Regions from separate parts of the Micromonospora sp. NPDC049201 genome, predicted to be linked through region 2. Evidence: riboswitches for the same ligand, from Rfam matches in the RefSeq annotation. Region 2 holds a riboswitch; the other holds the start of a gene.
The links. Region 2 has a riboswitch for S-adenosylmethionine ahead of ACZ6O5_RS05805 (aminotransferase class V-fold PLP-dependent enzyme). Riboswitches for the same ligand answer to the same signal wherever they lie in the genome.
Positions count from the first base shown of each region.

Region 1: another riboswitch for S-adenosylmethionine. It lies ahead of ACZ6O5_RS02040 (ABC transporter substrate-binding protein); the one in region 2 lies ahead of ACZ6O5_RS05805 (aminotransferase class V-fold PLP-dependent enzyme).

Region 1 is NZ_JBVJHM010000001.1:518,924-528,063, reverse strand. It holds gene ACZ6O5_RS02060 (GNAT family N-acetyltransferase) at 1-415, opposite strand, end outside; gene ACZ6O5_RS02055 (acyl-CoA dehydrogenase family protein) at 466-2,187, opposite strand; gene ACZ6O5_RS02050 (PadR family transcriptional regulator) at 2,184-2,747, opposite strand; gene ACZ6O5_RS02045 (EVE domain-containing protein) at 2,787-3,227, opposite strand; SAM riboswitch class IV at 3,335-3,445, shown strand; gene ACZ6O5_RS02040 (ABC transporter substrate-binding protein) at 3,688-4,551, shown strand; gene ACZ6O5_RS02035 (amino acid ABC transporter permease) at 4,582-5,361, shown strand; gene ACZ6O5_RS02030 (amino acid ABC transporter ATP-binding protein) at 5,358-6,101, shown strand; gene ACZ6O5_RS02025 (carbohydrate ABC transporter permease) at 6,102-7,022, opposite strand; gene ACZ6O5_RS02020 (ABC transporter permease) at 7,019-8,038, opposite strand; gene ACZ6O5_RS02015 (extracellular solute-binding protein) at 8,035-9,140, opposite strand, start outside.
Region 2 is NZ_JBVJHM010000002.1:418,562-427,701, forward strand. It holds gene ACZ6O5_RS05780 (ATP-dependent DNA helicase) at 1-1,168, shown strand, start outside; gene ACZ6O5_RS05785 (AI-2E family transporter) at 1,221-2,549, opposite strand; gene ACZ6O5_RS05790 (GroES family chaperonin) at 2,676-3,023, shown strand; gene ACZ6O5_RS05795 (hypothetical protein) at 3,105-3,272, shown strand; gene ACZ6O5_RS05800 (PrsW family intramembrane metalloprotease) at 3,288-4,733, opposite strand; SAM riboswitch class IV at 4,757-4,878, shown strand; gene ACZ6O5_RS05805 (aminotransferase class V-fold PLP-dependent enzyme) at 4,923-6,194, shown strand; gene ACZ6O5_RS05810 (FUSC family protein) at 6,208-7,440, opposite strand; gene ACZ6O5_RS05815 (HD domain-containing protein) at 7,510-8,145, shown strand; gene ACZ6O5_RS05820 (DUF4031 domain-containing protein) at 8,071-8,421, opposite strand; gene ACZ6O5_RS05825 (FAD-binding oxidoreductase) at 8,453-9,140, shown strand, end outside.

The sequences.
Region 1 (9,140 bases), on a different contig from region 2:
GCTCGTTGCCGGCCCGGGTCACCCACTCGACGCGGTGGATGCCGCGCTCCCGGACCGCCCAGTCGATGACCACCCGGGCGGCCCGGGTGACCAGGCCCTGGCCCTCCGCGTCCGCCTCCAGCCAGCAGCCGGCCTCGCAGACGCCGCGCGCCGTGCTCAGCGACACCAGCAGCACGCCACCGACGAGCGTGCCGCGCTGCCAGATGCCCCAGATCCCGCCGTCGTCGCGGGCCCACCGGTCCGCGTACGCCTGGAGGACCCGGCGGGCCGACTCGGCGTCGGTGGCCACGAAGGACGCGCCGACCCAGGGCGCGATGTGCTCCCGGCAGCGGTCGAGGTTGGCGAGGAACTCGTCGGCGTGCCAGGGCTGCAACGGTCGCAGCTCGGCGTCGTCGGTCAGGGCAAGCGCGAACATTCGTGCAACCTACCGGCCCACCGCGCGGTCCCGCCCGCCGATTTCGCCGTTCACTGTCGCATCTCGTACGCGCCGGCCAGGTCGGCCACCCGCTGCCACGTCCGGGCGCTGCGATCGGCGTCGACCACCGGGCGGCGGATGTGGGCGAGCGCCCAGGCGGCCTGCTCGTCGGTGGTGGCGGGCTTGCCGTGCAGCTCGGTGGCGTAGCCGGAGAAGTCCCGGACCAGCAGGTCGAAGATCTCGTCGAGCAGGTCCGGGTCGAGACCGGTCAGCTCCGCCTGCTCCAGGACGAGCTGACCGTAGACCACCAGCGCGAAGAGCTGGCCAATGGTGAGCAGGAAGTCCAGGTCGCGCTGCTGCGTCTCGTCCGGCGCGTGCGCGGCGAGCAGCGTGACCAGCCCGTCGGCCTGTTCCCGGAACCGGGCCACGTTGGGCAGGTGGGCGTGCGCGTCGTAGGCGGCGCGCCAGTCGTGGAACCGGATCGCGCCGAGGCCGCGCGCCGGGCCCTGCCGGAACAGGAACGCGTCGTCGGCCGCGTCCCGCCGGGTCGGCACCGCCGGGTGGTCGGTGGGCCGGAACAGGTAGTTCGGCATGAACTTGAGGATCAGCGCCAGGTTGACGTGGACGGTGCCCTCCAGCTTCGGCAGGCCACGGATGTCCTTGGCGGCCTTGTCGAAGTAGGTGTCGGCCTCGAAGCCCTTGGCGGCGATGACGTCCCAGAGCAGGTCGATCACCTTCTCGCCCTCGGTGGTGACCTTCATCTTGGTCATCGGGTTGAACAACAGGTAGCGGCGGTCGTCCGGGCCGGCCGAGCGGAAGTAGTCGACCGCCCGGTCGCTGAACAGCTTCATCGCCACCAGCCGGGCGTACGCGTCGGTCAGCTCGCGGCGCACGTGCGGGAAGTCGGTGACCCGCCGGCCGTACAGCACCCGGCCGTGGGCGTGGCTGACCGCCTCGTACATGGCGTGCTCGCAGATGCCGACGGACGCGGTGCAGAGGTTGAACTTGCCGACGTTGACCGTGTTCAGCGCGGCGTCGAACGCGGCCGGCCCGGTGTGCAGCACGTCCTCGGCGCGCACCGGGTAGTCCTCCAGCCGGAACTCGGAGACGTACATCTGGGCGGCGACCACGTTGCGGACCAGCCGGTACGCCGGGTGCCGGCTGTCGGCGGCGAAGAACACGTACCCCTCGGGGCCCTCGACGTCGGCGCGCCGGCCGAAGACCGAGACCAGCCCGGCGACGTTGCCGTTGCCGATGTAGTACTTGCCGCCGGTGGCCCGGAAACCACCCGCGCCGTCGGGGGTGAGCAGCATGTCGGTGGCGTAGATGTCGGCGCCGTGCGGACGCTCGGAGAGGCCGAAGGCCATCACGTGCCCCTGGTCGAGCAGCTCGGCGGCGCGGGCCCGGGCGGCGGCGTTGCCGCTCTGCCACACCGGCCCGAGGCCGAGCACGGTGACCTGCCAGGTGTACCAGTAGCCGAGCCCGTAGAAGCCGAGGATCTCGCTGAGCGCGGCGTTGCGGGCGGTGTCCCAGCGCTTGTCGGCGTCGCCGCCGCCGTCGGCGGACGGGGTGAGGAACGTGGCGAAGAGGCGTTCCCGGGCGGCGAAGTCGAGGAAGTCGGCGTACCACTCGCGGGCGTGGTAGCTGTCGACCAGGGCGCGCTTGCCCCGGGTCTCGAACCAGTCGATGGTGGCGCGCAGCAGCCGCCGCGAGGTCTCGTCGAGGTCGGCGGGGGCGTAGTGGTGCGGGTGGAACAGCAGCGGGTCGCTCACGCGGGGGGCCTTTCCGGGTCGAGGTCGCGGAGGGTGGCCAGGACGTCGTCCAGCCAGGCCAGCACCATCCGCTCGTACGCGATGCCGCCGCGCAGCACCACGTGCTGCAACGCCGCCCGGGCGTCGGGTGCGGCGGAGCCGAAGTCGCGGCGCTCGCCGGCCAGGTAGCCGGCGAGGACGGTCTGGTGGTCGGCGCGGTAGCGCTCGACCTCGGCGACCAGGAGCGCGCGCCCGGCCGCGTCGTCGAACGCGGCGCCCCGGATCTTGACGGCCAGTTCGTGCCGGACCGCCTCCGGCCGCACCGGGGCGTGCAGCCAGCCGACCAGCGCGGCCCGGCCGGTCGGGGTGACCGACCAGAGCTTCTTGTCCGGCAGGCTCTCCTGACCGATCTCCTCACCGGTGATCCGGTCGTCCTCGGCGAGCTGCTTGAGGACCCGGTAGATCTGCTGGTGCGTGGCGGTCCAGAAGCGCCCGATCGAGCGGTCGAAGCGACGCGCCAGCTCGTAGCCGGAGGCGGGTTGCTCCAGCAGCGAGACGAGGATGGCGTGCTCCAGCGACATGCCGGCCATCTTGCTATGCACTTTGTTGCATAGCAAGAGCTAGTCCGGCAGGTACTCCCGCACGGCGGCGAACTGCGCGACGGTCAGGTAGGACGGGTTCGCCGCCTGCGGCTGCCGGAAGACCTCCGCGCCGGCCAGCCGGGGGTCGGCGCGCAGCACGGCACGGCGCACCCGCAGCGGCTCGTCGAGGACGGTCAGGTCCAGCGGCAGCGTCCACGGCCCGCCCGGCTCCCCCGGCCGCGGGTCGCCGGCCACCCGGCCCAGGCCCCACACGCCGTACCGGAGTCGGCCCCGGCTGCCGCTGGCCCAGAACACCACCGGCTGACCGGCGCGCATCAGGCGGATCCGGTAGCCGGGACGCACGCACCAGCCGGCCACCCGCGGATCGGCGGCGAAGCGGGCGGCCAGGTCCGTCTGCTCCGCGTTGCCCTTGATCAGCCAGGCGCCGAGATCGTCGAGGGTCACCCGCGGGGAGGTCATCCGGCCATTCTGCGTCCCGGCGGCCGGAGCCGCCCGGTAAGGCACGGCCGTGAGGGTGGTCATAACGGCTGGACGACCGGCGCACCGGTGCTGCTAGCCTTTCGGCAGGTCATGAGCGCCAGCGTCAAGCCCCGGCTCGCTGGCCGGCAACCCTCCGCCACGGTGGGGTGCTCCGGGTGAGGACCAGGCGCCGGCCGCAGCCGGCGCAAGCGTGGCCTGGCACCCAGGTCAGCACCGACGGACCAGGGAGACCCATGTTCGCACCACCCCCCATCCGGGTCGGCCTCGCGCTGGTCAGGCGTCGCCACGTCGACCTGATGCGGGTGTGCAGCGACCGCTGTCGCGACGCGCGCTGAGCGACCGCTCCACCCTTCCCCGATCCACCCTTCCGGCTCCGCCGTGCCCGGCGGCGCCGGCACCGGCACGCGTCCCGCGTGTCCGTCCACTCTGGAGAGACATCGTGCGTATCCGTACCGCCCTGACCCGCGTCGCCGCGCTCGGCGCCGCCGCCGTGCTCGCCGCCACCGCGCTGACCGCCTGCGGCGGATCGGCCGGCGACGCGGCCGACAACCCGTACGGCCTGCTGCAACCCGGCGTGATCCGGGCCGGCACGCTCACCGACGCCCCGCCGAACGTCTTCCTCAAGGACGGCGAGTTCACCGGCTTCGACAACGACCTGCTGCGGGCCGTCGCCGGCAAGGTCGGTCTGAGGGTGGAGTTCGTCGGCACCGACTTCTCCGCGCTGCTCGCCCAGGTCGACAACCGCAAGTTCGACGTGGGCAGCTCCTCGATCACGGTCACCGAGGCGCGGAAGAAGACCGTCGACTTCGGCAACGGCTACGACTTCGGCTACTTCGGCCTGGACGTGCCGGCCGGCTCCGCGATCACCGGCTTCGACCAGCTCGCCGGCAAGCGCGTGGTGGTGGTCCAGGGCACCGTGCAGGACGACTTCGCCACGAGGGAGAAGCTGAACCCGGTGCGGGTGCCCGACTACAACGGCGCGGTCAACCAGCTCAAGGCCGGCACCGCCGACGCCTGGATCGCACCGGCCGAGATCGGCGACAAGTCCGCGGCCGACAGCACCGGCAAGATCAAGGTCGCGGCGAAGCAGCTCAGCCCCGCGCCGACGGCGTACGCGGTGGCGAAGGGCAACGACAGGCTGCGCGAGGCGTTGGACAAGGGCCTCGACCAGGTGATCGCCGACGGCACCTGGAGCCGCCTCCAGGAGCGGTACTACCCGGGCCGGCCGATCCCGGCCGACTTCACCCCCGGCAGCGGATCGGTCGCCGTGCCGTCGCCGTCGGTGGCCTCTGCGAACCGGTAACCGGGCACGAGCGGGACGGACGGAGCGGACATGGATCCACTGAGCACCCTCTGGGAGACGTTCTTCGACTGGGGGTCGATGCGCGAGGCGCTGCCCGAGATGCTGACCGTCGGGCTGCCGAACACGCTGATCCTGGCCGCCTCCGCCGCCCTGCTCGGCTCGGTGCTGGGCATGCTGCTGGCCGTCGCCGGCATCTCGCGTACCCGCTGGTTGCGGTGGCCGGCCCGGGTCTACACCGACGTGTTCCGCGGCCTGCCGGCCGCGGCCACCATCCTGCTCATCGGCGTCGGCCTGGCGCCGCTGGGCATGGAGGTCTGGGGGCCGAACCCCTACCCGCTGGGCGTGCTGGCGCTGTCGCTCATCGCCGCCGCCTACCTCGGCGAGATCTTCCGGGCCGGCATCCTGAGCGTGGAGGCCGCCCAGTTGGAGGGCGCCCGGGCGCTCGGCTTCTCCTGGGCCGAGTCGATGCGGCTGGTGATCATCCCGCAGGGCGTACGCCGGGTGCTGCCCGCCTGGGTCAACCAGCTCATCGCGTTGATCAAGGACTCCAGCCTGGTCTACTTCCTCGGCCTGCTGGCCAGTCAGCGGGAGCTGTTCCGGATCGGCCAGGACTACGCGGCGAACACCGGCAACCAGTCCGCGCTGCTGCTGGCCGGCCTGTGCTACCTACTGCTGACCGTGCCGCTGACGCACGCGGTCAACTGGCTGGACCGGCGGCTGCGCCAGGGCCGCCCGGCCGCCCCGCCACCCGAGCCCGACACCGACCTGACGCCGGCCGGCGTCACCCCGACCGGAAGGGACCCGCGATGACCACCGGCACCGCCACCTCGGTCAGCCTCGCCGTCCGCGACGTGCACCTGGCGTTCGGCGCGCACCGGGTGCTGCGCGGCGCGGACCTGGACGTGGCCCGGGGCGGCACCGCCTGCGTGATCGGACCGTCCGGCTCCGGAAAGTCCACGCTGCTGCGCACGATCAACCGGCTGATCGAGCCGGACCGGGGCGACGTGCTGTTGGACGGGCGCAGCGTGCTGCACGACGACCCGGACGCGCTGCGGCAACGCGTCGGCATGGTGTTCCAGCAGTTCAACCTGTTCCCGCACCTGAGCGTGCTGCGCAACGTCACGCTCGCGCTGCGGAAGCTGAAGGAGCTCGACCGGGACGAGGCGGAGGCGGTGGCCCGCGCCCAGCTCGACCTGGTCGGGCTCGCCGCGAAGGCCGACGCCCGGCCGGCGCAGCTCTCCGGCGGCCAGCAGCAACGCGTCGCCATCGCCCGCGCGCTCGCGCTGCGCCCGCAGGTGATGCTCTTCGACGAGGCCACCTCGGCGCTGGACCCGGAGCTGGTCAAGGGCGTGCTCGCGGTGATGGCCGACCTCGCCGCCGCCGGCATGACCATGGTGGTGGTCACGCACGAGATGGGCTTCGCCCGCACCGTCGCCGACACGGTCGCGTTCATGGACGCCGGCAGGGTGTTGGAGGCCGGGCCGCCGGCCGCCGTGTTCGAGGCCCCCGAACACCCCCGGTTGCGGCGGTTCCTGTCCCAGGTGCTCTGATCAGCCCTTGACGGCCCCGATCAGCACCCCCTTGATGAAGTGCCGCTGGATGAACGGGTAGACCGCGACGATCGGCGCGACGGTCAGCACCACCACCGCCATCTTGATCGCCTCGGTCGGCGGCATGGTCACCCCGCTGGCCGCGCCGGAGGTGTGCGGCGCCTGCCCGGCCAACAGGTAGCTCTGCAACACCCGCTGGATCGGGTACATGTCGTTGCGGTCGATGAACAGCAGCGCGTCGAACCAGACGTTCCAGTAGCTGACCGCGTAGAAGAGACCGACCACGGCGATCACCGCGCGGGACAACGGCAGCACGATGCGGCCCAGCGTCCGGAAGTCGCTGGCACCGTCGATGCGCGCGCTGTCCAGCAGTTCCTGCGGGATGCCCTGGAAGAAGCCGCGCACCACCACCAGGTTGAACACGCTGATCGCGGACGGCAGCACCAGCGCCCAGATGGTGTCCTTGAGCCCGAGCCCGGTGACCACCAGGTAGCGGGGCACGAGCGGGGGGTAGACCAGGAACGGGATCAGGAAGTACGCCAGCAGCCAGCGGTGCCCCACCGTGCCCGGCCGGGACAACCCGTACGCGGCCAGCACGGTGACGGTCAGCGCGATCGCGGTGCCGCAGACGGTGACCAGCGTGCTGATCCACAGCGCCCGGGTGACCGCGCCGCCGGCGAAGATGGTGGCGTAGGCCGAGGTGTCGATGCCCTTCGGCACCACCACCAGGCCGCCCGCGTCGGCGATCGTCCGGCGCGACGAGAGGCTGGTCACCAGCACCACCCAGAGCGGGAAGAGGACGCCGAGCACCAGCAGGGTGAGCAGGGTGGCCTTGAGCGCCTGACCGACGCGGGTGGGGGGTTCCTCCCACACCGGGCGGTGGGGCCGCGCGCGCGGCGGCCGTCGGATGATCACGGTCATGACTTCGAGTAGATCCCTCGTTCGCCGAGCAGGTGCGCCACCCGGTTCGCGGCCAGGATCAGCACCAGGCCGACGACGGCCTTGAACAGGCCGGCCGCCGCGCCGTAGCCGTAGTTCCCGGTGGCGATGGAGAAGTGGTAGACGAAGGTGTCGAGCACCTCGGCGGCCTGCCGGCCGACCGCGTCGCGTTGCAGCAGGAACTGTTCGAAGCCGACCGAGAGCGCGTCACCGAGGCGCAGGATCAGCAGCAGCACGATCACCGGACGCAGGCCGGGCAGCGTGATGTGCCAGAGTCGCCGCCACCGGCCGGCGCCGTCCGCCGCGGCGGCCTCGTAGAGGCTCTGGTCGATGGTGGACAGCGCGGCGAGGAACACGATGGTGCCCCAGCCCACGTCCTTCCAGACCGCTTCGGCGGTGACCAGGACGATGAACGTGTCCGGGTTGGTCATCACGTTCCACGGCTGCATGCCGGCGTCGCGCATGGTCTGGGCCAGCAGCCCCGCGCCGCCGAGCATGGCGACGAAGAAGCTGATCACCAGCACCCAACTGAAGAAGTGCGGCAGGTAGACGATGGTCTGGACGAGACCGCGCAGCCGGCTGGAGAGCAGGTTGTGCAGCATCACCGCGAGCAGGATCGGCAGCGGGAAGAAGAACACGAGCTGGAACGCGGTGATGGCGAGCGTGTTGCGGAACGCGTCCCAGAACGCCGGGTCGTCGAAGAGGAGCTGGAACTGGCCGAAGCCGATCCAGTTGCTGTGCGTGAACGCCTGCCAGGGATTGTCGCCCAGGTACGGGTTGTAGTCCTGGAACGCGATGACGTTGCCGGCGATCGGCAGGTAGCTGAAGACCAGCAGCACCAGGAAGCCGGGCGCCACCATGGCCAGCAACTGCCAGTCGCGGCGCAGCCGGCTGCGCAGCGGCACCCGGCGACGGCGGGGCGGTCGGCGGCGGGCCGGTGGGGCCGGCTCGTCGGGTCGGACCCGCTCGGGCCCGACCGCGACGGCCGGCTCGCTCACTTGGCCGCCTTGGGCAGCGAGTCGGCGAGCAGCTTGCGGGCTTCCTCCCCGCCGTTGGCCTTCCACTCGGCGACGATGGCGTCCGCGTCGCTCAGTGGACGCCGGCCGCGCAGGACGTCGGTGAACTTGTCCTCGGTCGGCACCTGGTTGGCCTTGTAGGCGGCCGGCATCTCCAGCTTCACCCCGGCCCAGGGGTTCTTCTCCAGGAACTTGACCATCTGGTTGGAGTAGTTCAGCACGTCCGGCACGTAGCGGGGGGTGTCCGGGTACGGCCCGATGGTGGGGTTACGACCGCTGATGAAGAAATACTGGTTGGCGATCTCCTTGAACGCCAGGTCGGTCTTGACCGGCCCGTTCGGCGACGTGGTGTGGTGCTTGCCCTCGACACCGAAGTCCCGGAGCTGGGCCTCCTGGCTGCCCAGCGGCGCGGAGCACCAGTTGATGACGCGCAGCAGTTCCTGGACCCGGTCCTTGCCGAGGCCCTTCCTGACGAAGGTGAACGAGATCGGCTTGTCCTCGCCCCAGACCAACGGGTCGCCGCCGGTGGCGGAGAAGATCGGCACCGGCTGGATGTTCAACGTCGGGTTGGTCTTCTGGTGCTCGGCCTGGGCGCCCTGCCAGAAGCCGATGCCGTCCTGCTTGAACACGATGGCGCCGTTCTTGGCGAACAACTGCTTCGCGTCCGCGCCGCGGCTGGCCACGATGTCCGGGTGGACCAGGCCGTCCTTGTAGATCTTGGCCATCACCTCGAGCGCCTGGCGGAACTCCGGCGTCTCGTACTTGAACTCCGGCGTCCCGTCGGAGCGCAGCCGCCACCCCTGGTTGGCGCCGGGCACCCGGTGGAACATCTGGATCATGGCGAAGACGTCGTCGAACGCCCACACCTTGCGCGCCGGGTCGGTGACCTGCCGGGCCGCGGTCAGCAGTTCGTCGAGGTTGGTCGGCACCCCCAGGCCGCGCGCGTCAAGGAGGTCCTTGCGGGCGAACAGCGCCCAGGGGAACGGCCCGTCCGTGGGATTGGGCACGGACATCAGCCGCTCGTTCCACACCGCCTGGCGCCAGGCGCCGGTCGGGAAGCTGGCCAGCATCGGGTACGCGTTCG
Region 2 (9,140 bases):
GCCGCCCGCGCTGCGCGAGGCGTGCACGTTGCTCGACTCGGCGACCCGGGCCGCGCTGGAGGCGATCGGCGACGTGAAGGCCGACGACCCCGACCCGGTCCGCAAACAGCAGGCCAAGGCGGTGCTGGACGAGCTGTCCACCACCGCCCAGCGGTTGCTGGAGGAGGGCGACCACGACGTGGCCTGGGTGGAGAAGCCGGAGAACGGCAGCCGCCGGGCACTTGTGGTGGCGCCGCTGTCGGTGGCCGGCACGCTCGCCACCCACCTCTACGACGAACGCACCGTGGTCGCCACCTCGGCCACGCTGGCGCTGGGCGGGCGCTTCGACACGGTGGCCCGGGCGCTCGGGCTGGACGCGCCGCCACCCGCCCCGCCCTCGCCGGCCGCCGCCGCGGCGGCCACCGCTGCCGCCGCCGGCCGCGGCACCGACCCGGCGCCGGTGGCGAGCACCGAGGGCAGCCGGGCGGCGATCGGCACCGTGCCGGCCACCGAGGGTCCGGGCTGGCGGTCGCTCGACGTCGGCTCGCCGTTCGACTACGCCCGGCAGGGCATCCTCTACGTGGCCGCGCACCTGCCCCGCCCCAGCGTCTCCGGGCTGCCCACGGCGGCCGGCGAGGAACTGCTGGCGCTGGTCGGCGCGCTCGGTGGGCGTACCCTCGGGCTCTTCTCCTCCCGGCGGGCCGCGCAGCAGGCGGCGGAGCTGCTGCGCGCGCGGACCGACCTGCCCGTGCTGCTCCAGGGCGAGGAGGCGTTGCCGCTGCTGGTCCGCCGCTTCCGGCAGGAGCGGGAGAGCTGCCTGTTCGGGGTGATGTCGCTCTGGCAGGGGGTGGATGTGCCGGGCGACGCCTGCCAGCTCGTGGTGATCGACAGGCTGCCGTTCCCCCGGCCCGACGAGCCGCTCGCCGCGGCCCGGGCGGCGGCGGTGGACGCGGGCGGCGGCTCCGGGTTCGCGGCGGTCAGCGTGCCGATCGCGGCGGTCCGGCTGGCGCAGGGCGTGGGTCGGCTGATCCGGGCCACCGGCGACCGGGGTGTGGTGGCGGTGCTCGACTCCCGGCTGGAGACGGCACGCGGCTACGGCCCGTTCCTGCGCCGCTCGCTGCCCCCGTTCTGGTACACGACCCGGCCCGAGGTGGCCCGGGGCGCGCTGGAACGGCTGGCCAAGAGCTGACGCCCGCGCCTCCCCGGGCGGGGTGACGCGGGCGTCGGCGGATCGGGCCGGGTCAGGGCGCCTGGGAGGCGACCACCACGGCGTCCGGCGGGGTGTCCGGCACGGTACGCGCGGCGAGCCGGCGGACCGCGGTGTTGAGCACGGCGATCAGCGGCACCGAGACCAGCGCGCCGGCGATGCCGGCCAGCACCACCCCGGCGGCGATGCCGATGATCACGGCGAGCGGGTGGATGGCCACCGCGCGGCCCATGATCAGCGGCTGGAGCACGTGGCCCTCGATCTGCTGCACGCCGACCACCACGCCCAGGATGATCAGGGCGGTCACCGGGCCGCTGTCGACCAGCGCGACCAGCACGGCCACCACGCCGGACAGGAACGCGCCGACGATCGGGATGAACGCGCCCAGGAAGACCAGCGCGGCCAGCGGGAACGCGAACGGGATGTCGAAGATGACCAGGAAGATGCCGATGCCCACGGCGTCGATGAACGCGACAAGCACGGTGGCCCGCACGTACGCGCCGAGCGTCGCCCAGGACGCGCGCCCGGCGTCGTCGACCTTCCAGCGCGCGGCCACCGGCAGCAGCCGGACCAGGAACCGCCAGATGTTGTTGCCGTCGCGCAGGAAGAAGAACGTCGCGAAGAGCACCAGGACGGTGCCGGTGAGCACCTCGGCGAGCGTCGCGGCGGTGCTGAGCGCGCCGCTGGTGAACCGTTCGGTGTTGCCGTTGATCCAGGCCTGCGCCTCGTTGATGTAGCGGTCGAGCTGGCTGTCGGACAGGTGCAGCGGCCCGGTCTTGAGCCAGTCCTGGATCTGCCGGACGCCCTGCGAGGACTTCTCGCTCAGCTCCGGCACACCCTGGATGAACTCGTTGACCACGAGCGTGAGCGTGCCAATCACCGCCGCCAGGCCGCCGACCAGCACCACGCCGGTCGCCAGCGAACGGGGGAACCGGGCCTTCAGCAACCAGCCGACCGCCGGGGCGAGCAGCGCCGAGAGCAGCAGCGCGACGGTCAACGGGATGATCACGATGCTGATCGTGCCGACGATCTTGAGGAGTGCCCAGGTGACGATGCCGATCACGATCAGCCGCCAGCACCAGGCGGCGGCGATGCGCAGCGCGTGCGGCACCTCGGTGTCGTCCCGGCTGACCGTCGAGGAGTGCATCGCGGCCGGCGGCGGGGCACCCACCACGGCCGCCGACGGCGACGCCACCGGACCCGGCGAGGTCGGCGACGCCACGCCCGCGTCCGCCGGCGTCGGGTCGTCCTCGTACCGGCGGGACCGGGCCGACTCACGGCCTGTCTCGTACGCGCGGCGGAGCCGTCCGCGCATCCGCTCGAAGCGGCTCAAGCGCACCTCCCGCACAGTTGACCCACCCATGTCACAGGGGGGGACAGGATACGTCCGACCGCCCCACCCTAGGGCGCTCCCGCCACACATTGCCCCGCCGCCGCTCCCGGCAACCACGACGGAAGCCGCCGCTCGGCACGCGGTAGCGTCTGGCGTGTGACCGCCGACCAGAGTCTCGACGCCGGGCTGCCCATCCGCCTGCTGCACGATCGCGTGCTGGTGCGTACCGAGGGTAGTGAGGGGGAACGCCGCTCCACCGCCGGCATCGTGATCCCGGCGACCGCGGCGGTCGGCAAGCGGCTCGCCTGGGCCACGGCGGTCGGCGTGGGGCCGCACGTGCGCTCGATCGTGTCCGGGGACCGGGTGCTCTTCGACCCGGACGACCGCTCCGAGGTCGAGCTGCACGGCCGGGCGTACGTGCTGCTGCGCGAGCGCGACGTGCACGCGGTGGCGGCGGAACGGGTGGAGGACAGCGCGACCGGCTCCACCGGGCTCTACCTCTAGTCCGCCGCCCCTCCCCCGGCGCCGTTTGCGGCGCTGCCCGGCGGGAAGCCCAGGCACCTCAGTGCGCCCTGGGGAGGGACCATGCCGATCGTGATCAAGAGGATTCTCGCCTGGGGGTTCCTCGCGTTCCTGATCTACTTCATGGCGTTCCGGCCGGACGGCGCGGCGCAGCTGTTCCGGGGGATCGGGGCCGCGCTGATGGCCATCGCCCAGGGGCTCGGCGACTTCCTCACCGGCCTCATGGCCTGACCCCGACCGTGCGGCTCAGCCGTGCGGGTGCCAGGCGTGCGGGCCGTAGCCCGGGGGCGGCGGCGGGGCCAGCACCACCGGGATCGGCACCACCGGCTCGTCCGGCGCCTCGACGGCCCGCCGGGACCCGTCCGGGAACCGCAGGTGGTAGCGCTGCCCGTCCCAGACCCCGACCGGCGCCTGCGGATCACGACCGACGAAGAACGACCGGTACGCGGCGATCGCGTCCAGCAGCTCCCGTTCCTCCCGTGCCGTCCGGTCCCGCTCGGCGGGCTTGCGGTCCAGCCCTCGGCGCATCCCGTCGCGCAGCAGCGCCAGCCGGGTCGCGGCGAACTGGTAGCCGCGCATCGCCTTCACGCCGCCGTCGCCGGCCACCCGCCGGGCCCAGGTGCGGGCCGCGTGCCGCCGGCCCAGGCTGCCCAGCGCCGCCACCTCGGGCGGGGTGAGCCAACCGGCCCGGACGTAGTCGGGCAGCGTGCGCTCGGTGAGCCGGCCCTCCCAGGCCCGCAGCCAGACGGCCAGCCCCACCATGCCGAAGAAGATGGGCACCATGACGCCGAGGTAGCCGTAGAGCACGATCACCTGCTGCCCGGTGGCCTGGGCCAGGGACGGCAGCAGGTTCCAGGTGCCGTGCAGCATCATGGCCAGCAGCAGGCCGGCGAGCGGGGCGAGGATCCGCACCCGCCGGTCGGCGGTCCGCGCGGCGACGCCCAGCCCGACGCCGGTCATCGAGGTGAACAGCGGGTGGGCGAAGCCGAAGAGCAGGATCCGCACGATGAAGATCGCGATCACCTGCTGCGCCCCGGTGGCCGGGCCGTACTCCTCCACGCCGGTGCGGTAGCCGTATCCGCCCAGGTAGAGAATGTTCTCGACCATGGCGAAGCCGACCGCGGACAGCCCGCAGTAGACCAGCCCGTCGGTGATCCCGGAGATCTCCCGGCGCCGGAAGATCAGCAGCAGGATCGGGCCGGCCGCCTTGGTCAGCTCCTCGATGAACGGCGCGACGAGCACGGCGGTCAGCGCGGCGGGCAACCCGCGGTCCTCGAACAGTCGCGCGCCGGTCTCGTTGACCAGCAGCGAGATGGCGGTGGAGACGAACGCGCCCCAGGCGAAGCAGAAGATCAGGTATTTCAGCGGCTCGGGTTCGTAACGGTCGAGCCAGAGGAAGCAGGACACCAGCACCGGCACCGGCAGGATCGCCGCGATCACGCCGACCAGCAGTGCGTCCGCGCCCAGGCTCTCGCCCAGCGTGAAGACCATGAACAGCGCGCCGGCCGCGATCAGCAGCACCACCGCGGCCAGCGCCAGGAAGCGCCGCCAGCCGAGCCGGCGCAGCGGCATGCGCGGCGTCGACGCCCCGGGCGGCGGGACGGCGGGCGCGGGCGGCGGCGGTGCTCCGCCGGGCGGGGTGACGGCCATGCGGTCAGCGTAGCCACACTCGCCCCACTGGTCCGGCCGCATCGTGACGGCTATGCTACCGGGCAGGTCACGAGCGCCAGCGTCAAGCCCCGGCTTGCTGGCCGGCAACCCTCGTCGAGTTCGCGGTGGGGTGCCCCGGGTGATGACCGGGCCCAGCGCCGCGTCGCGTGCTGGGCAAGCGCGGACCCCGTCCCGGCACCCCGGGGTCCCCTGTGACCCGGAGGCTCCGCCATGACCGTCACCCTCGTACCCGCCCTCCCCACGCTGCCCGTTCCGGTCCGGCCGGACCCGCTCGGCGTGCTCGGCGTACCGGGAGAGATCAACCTGGACCACGCCGCCAGCGCGCCGTGCGCGCGGGCCGCGGCCGACGCGGTGGCCGAGCTGCTGCCCTGGTACGCGAGCGTGCACCGCGGCGCGGGCGCGCTGTCCCGGCGCTGCACGCTCGCCTACGAGCGGTCCCGGCAGACCGTGGCGGACTTCGTCGGCGCGCGTCCCACCGACCACGTGATCTTCACCCGGAACACCACGGACGCGGTGAACCTGCTGGCCCGGGCGCTGCCGGCCGGCACCACTGTGGTCACGTTCGGCGGGGAGCACCACGCGAACCTGCTTCCCTGGCCACGCGGCTCGGTCCGGCTGCCGGTGCCGGACAGCCCGGCCGGCGCGGTCCGGTCGCTGAGCCTGGCGCTTGCCGAGCTGGCCCGTGACGCCCGGCCCGGCCGGCCGGTGCTGGTCGCGGTGACCGGCGCCAGCAACGTCACCGGCGAGTGCTGGCCGGTCACCGAGCTGGCCCGGGTGGCCCACCGGTACGGCGCGCGCATCCTGGTCGACGCCGCGCAGCTCGCCCCGCACGCCCCGGTCGACGTGGCCGCGTCGGACGTGGACTACGTGGCGCTCTCCGGCCACAAGCTGTACGCCCCGTTCGGCGCCGGCGTGCTGGTCGGGCGCGCGGACTGGCTGGACGCCGCCGCGCCGTACCTGGCCGGCGGCGGGGCCACGGGTCACGTAGGCGCGGCCACCCACGACGTGCGGTGGGTGACCGGCCCGGCCCGGCACGAGGGCGGCACGCCGAACCTGCTCGGCGCGGTGGCGCTGGCGGCGGTCTGCGCGGCGTTCACGGCGGCGGACCGGACCGCGCTGCACGCCCGGGAGCAGGCGCTGCTGTCCCGGCTGCGGTCCGGCCTGGCCGCGCTGCCGGACGTGGTGGAGCTGCGCACGTTCGGCCCGGACGCGCCCCGGGTGGGCATCGTCAGCTTCGTGGTCGCCGGGCGGGACTCCGCCGAGGTGGCCGCGCACCTGGCGGCCCGGCACCGGATCGGCGTGCGGGACGGCCTGTTCTGCGCCCACCCGCTGACCCGCCGCCTGCTGACCGAGGCCGCCGCCCGCTCGGCCCGCACCGACCTGCCACCCACCGCGCTGCGCGCGAGCCTCGGCCTGGGCACCACCGCCCACGAGATCGACACCCTGCTGACCGCGCTGGCCGCCCTGGCCCGCCCCCGCTGACCCCGGGTGGGGGTCAGCCGACCGGCGGGGCGGTGGGGGACGCGTCGGCGGGCTGGTCCTTTCCGTGGAACGCCTGCCGGACCAGGCGGTTCGCCTCCTCCTGGTCGATGCCGGACGCCACCATCAGGTCGCTGGCGGTGGTCCGCACCTGGGCGATCACCACGCTGCCGGAGAAGCCCACCCCCTCGGCGTACGCCCGGCTGGCCTCGCTGACCGCCCGCAGCACCCGCTCCCGGGCCTGTTCCGGCTCCTCGCCGACGGCGAACTCGTGCCGGAGCAGGCGTACCGACTCGGCGAGGTGGGCGACGGAGTCGGGCATCGGCTCGGGGATCGACTCCTCGTCCTCGATCATGGTGACCGCGCGGCGGATCAGCGTGCCGCTGTTGCGCATCGCCCGGTCGATCGGCTCGGCCGCCTCCGCGTAGTGGGTCAGCTCGCTGCGCCGGTGCCAGCGGGCCGGCGAGATGGTGATGGTCTCCTTCGCGCCCTCGATGGCCTCGCTGAGCGCGGCCAGCTCCTCCTTGTTCTCCCGGAGCCGGAACAGCGCCCGCTGGGCCGCGCCCCGGTCCCGGTTGCGCAGCGCCTCGGCGCACACGTCGAGCTGCTCGGCCAGCAGGTCCAGCGCCGGCCGGGCGGCCCGGTTGATCACCCGGAGCGGGTTGAGCGGCAGCAGGACGGCGGTCACCAGCAGCGCGATGCTGCCGCCGATGAAGGCGTCGACGAAGCGCGGGAACTCCAGGTTCTGGGTGGACGGGCTGAGCGTCACGATCAGCACCGCGGTGGCCGCCGCCTGGATCACGATGGCCACGCTCGCCCCGGCGAAGATGGTCAGCAGGATCGCCGAGGTCACCACCAGCGCGAGCTGCCAGGCACCGGTGCCGAGGAAGTAGATCAGCACGTCGCCGACGAGGACGCCGACCGCCACCCCGATGATCAGCTCGACGGTACGCCGGAACCGCTGCCCCACCGAGGCGGCGAGCGTGCCCACCGCGGAGATCGGGGCGAACACCGGTTGCGGGTTGTGCAGCAGCCGGTGCGAGACCAGGTACGCCAGGCCGGCCGCGAGCCCCGCCTGCAACGCCAGGCCGAACGCGGTCCGGACCCGGTGCAGCCGGTCGTGCAGCGTGGCCTTGCTCCGGTGGCGCAGCTCGTCCATCGCGGCGGCGATCCGTGGCCCGTCGAGGTCACCCAGCGCTTCGCGCGTCGTCAAGCGCCGCAGGAACGGCGGTCGTCGGTCCTGGGCCATGGCGGGTACTACCCGCCCCGTCCCCGGTGAATCCTCGCCCCGACGACGGAGTGGGGCAGACTGCACCGGATGGACGAGCTGACGACGCGGTGGCGGGCGACGGCCCGGGCGGCCGGCGCGACCGACCCGGACGCCGTGGCGCGGGCCGGGGCGCGGCTGCTGGCCGGCTGGCGGGAGCCGCACCGACACCACCACACGGAGGATCACCTGCGGGCGGTGCTCGACGTGGTCGACGCGTACGCCGATCGGGCCCGCCGCCCGGACCTGGTCCGGCTCGCGGCGTGGTGCCACGACGCGGTCTACGACCCGCGGGCCGGCGGCGACGCCAACGAGCGGGCCAGCGCCGACCTGGGCGACGCGCTGCTCACCGCCGCCGGGCTGCCGACCGCGGCGGTGACCGGGGTACGCCGCCTGGTGCTGCTCACCGCCGGCCACGCGGTCGGACCGGACGACCCGGACGGCGCGTTGCTCTGCGACGCCGACCTGGCGGTGCTGGCCGCCGCGCCGGACGACTACGACAGGTACGCCGCCGCGATCCGCCGCGAGTACGCCCACGTGTCCGAGCCGGACTTCCGCGCCGGCCGGGCCGCCGTGCTGCGGCACCTGCTGGCCCTGCCGGCGCTCTTCCGGCTACCCGAGCCGCACGCCCGCTGGGAGGCGCCCGCCCGCGCCAACCTGACCCGGGAGCTGAGCACGCTGAGCTGAGACCGGCGCGGCCGAGGCGAAGACGTGTTTCGGGCGGCGCAGGCCGCCGGCGCGCAGCAGGCGGACGATCTCGCGGGACGGGACCACCGTCGCGCCCAGCCAGACCGCCACCCGGAACCGCTCGGCGGGCAGGTCGTAGTGGTCCCGGTCGAAGCCGCGCCGGCCGGCGCCGAGCAGCTCGGCGAAGGCGTGCAGCTCCGCGAAGGAGACGTCGCTGATCAGGTGCGACCAGAGCCGGCCGCGCCAGGGCACCGCGGGCGGGTCCAGGTAGAGCATCGTTCCAAAGTACGCCGGTAGCCTTCCCGGCATGGCTGCCCATCCCCTCCTCGACGAACTGCGGGACGCGCTCGGCGAGTCCGCCGTGCTGACCGACCCGGACCTGCTGGCCGGGCACGAGCGGGACGAGGCCGACCTGTGCGCCTCGGGCACCCCGCTGGTGGTGGTCCGCCCCCGGGACACCGCGGGCGTGGTCGCGGCGGTACGCGCGGCGGGCCGGCACGGCGTACCGGTGGTGCCGCAGGGCGCCCGGACCGGGCTGGCCGGCGCGGCGAACGCGGTGGCCGGCGCGCTGGTGGTGAGCACGGTGGCGATGGACCGGATCGTGGAGATCGACCCGGTGGGCCGGATCGCCGTGGTGCAGCCCGGCGTGGTCAACGCCGCGCTGGCCGGGGCGGTGCGGGCGCGCGGGCTCTGGTACCCGCCGGACCCCGGTTCCTGGGAGTCGTCCACCATCGGCGGCAACGTGGCCACCAACGCCGGCGGCATGTGCTGCGTGAAGTACGGCGTGACCAGCGAGTACGTGCTCGGCCTGGAGGTGGTGCTCGCCTCCGGCGAGGTGCTGCGCACCGGCCGGCGCACCGCCAAGGGCGTCGCCGGGTACGACCTGACCCGGCTCTTCGTCGGCTCGGAGGGCACCCTCGGCGTGATCACCGAGGTGACCGTGGCGCTGCGCCCGCCGCCGGAGGCGGCACTGACCCTGGTGGCGGTCTTCGGCA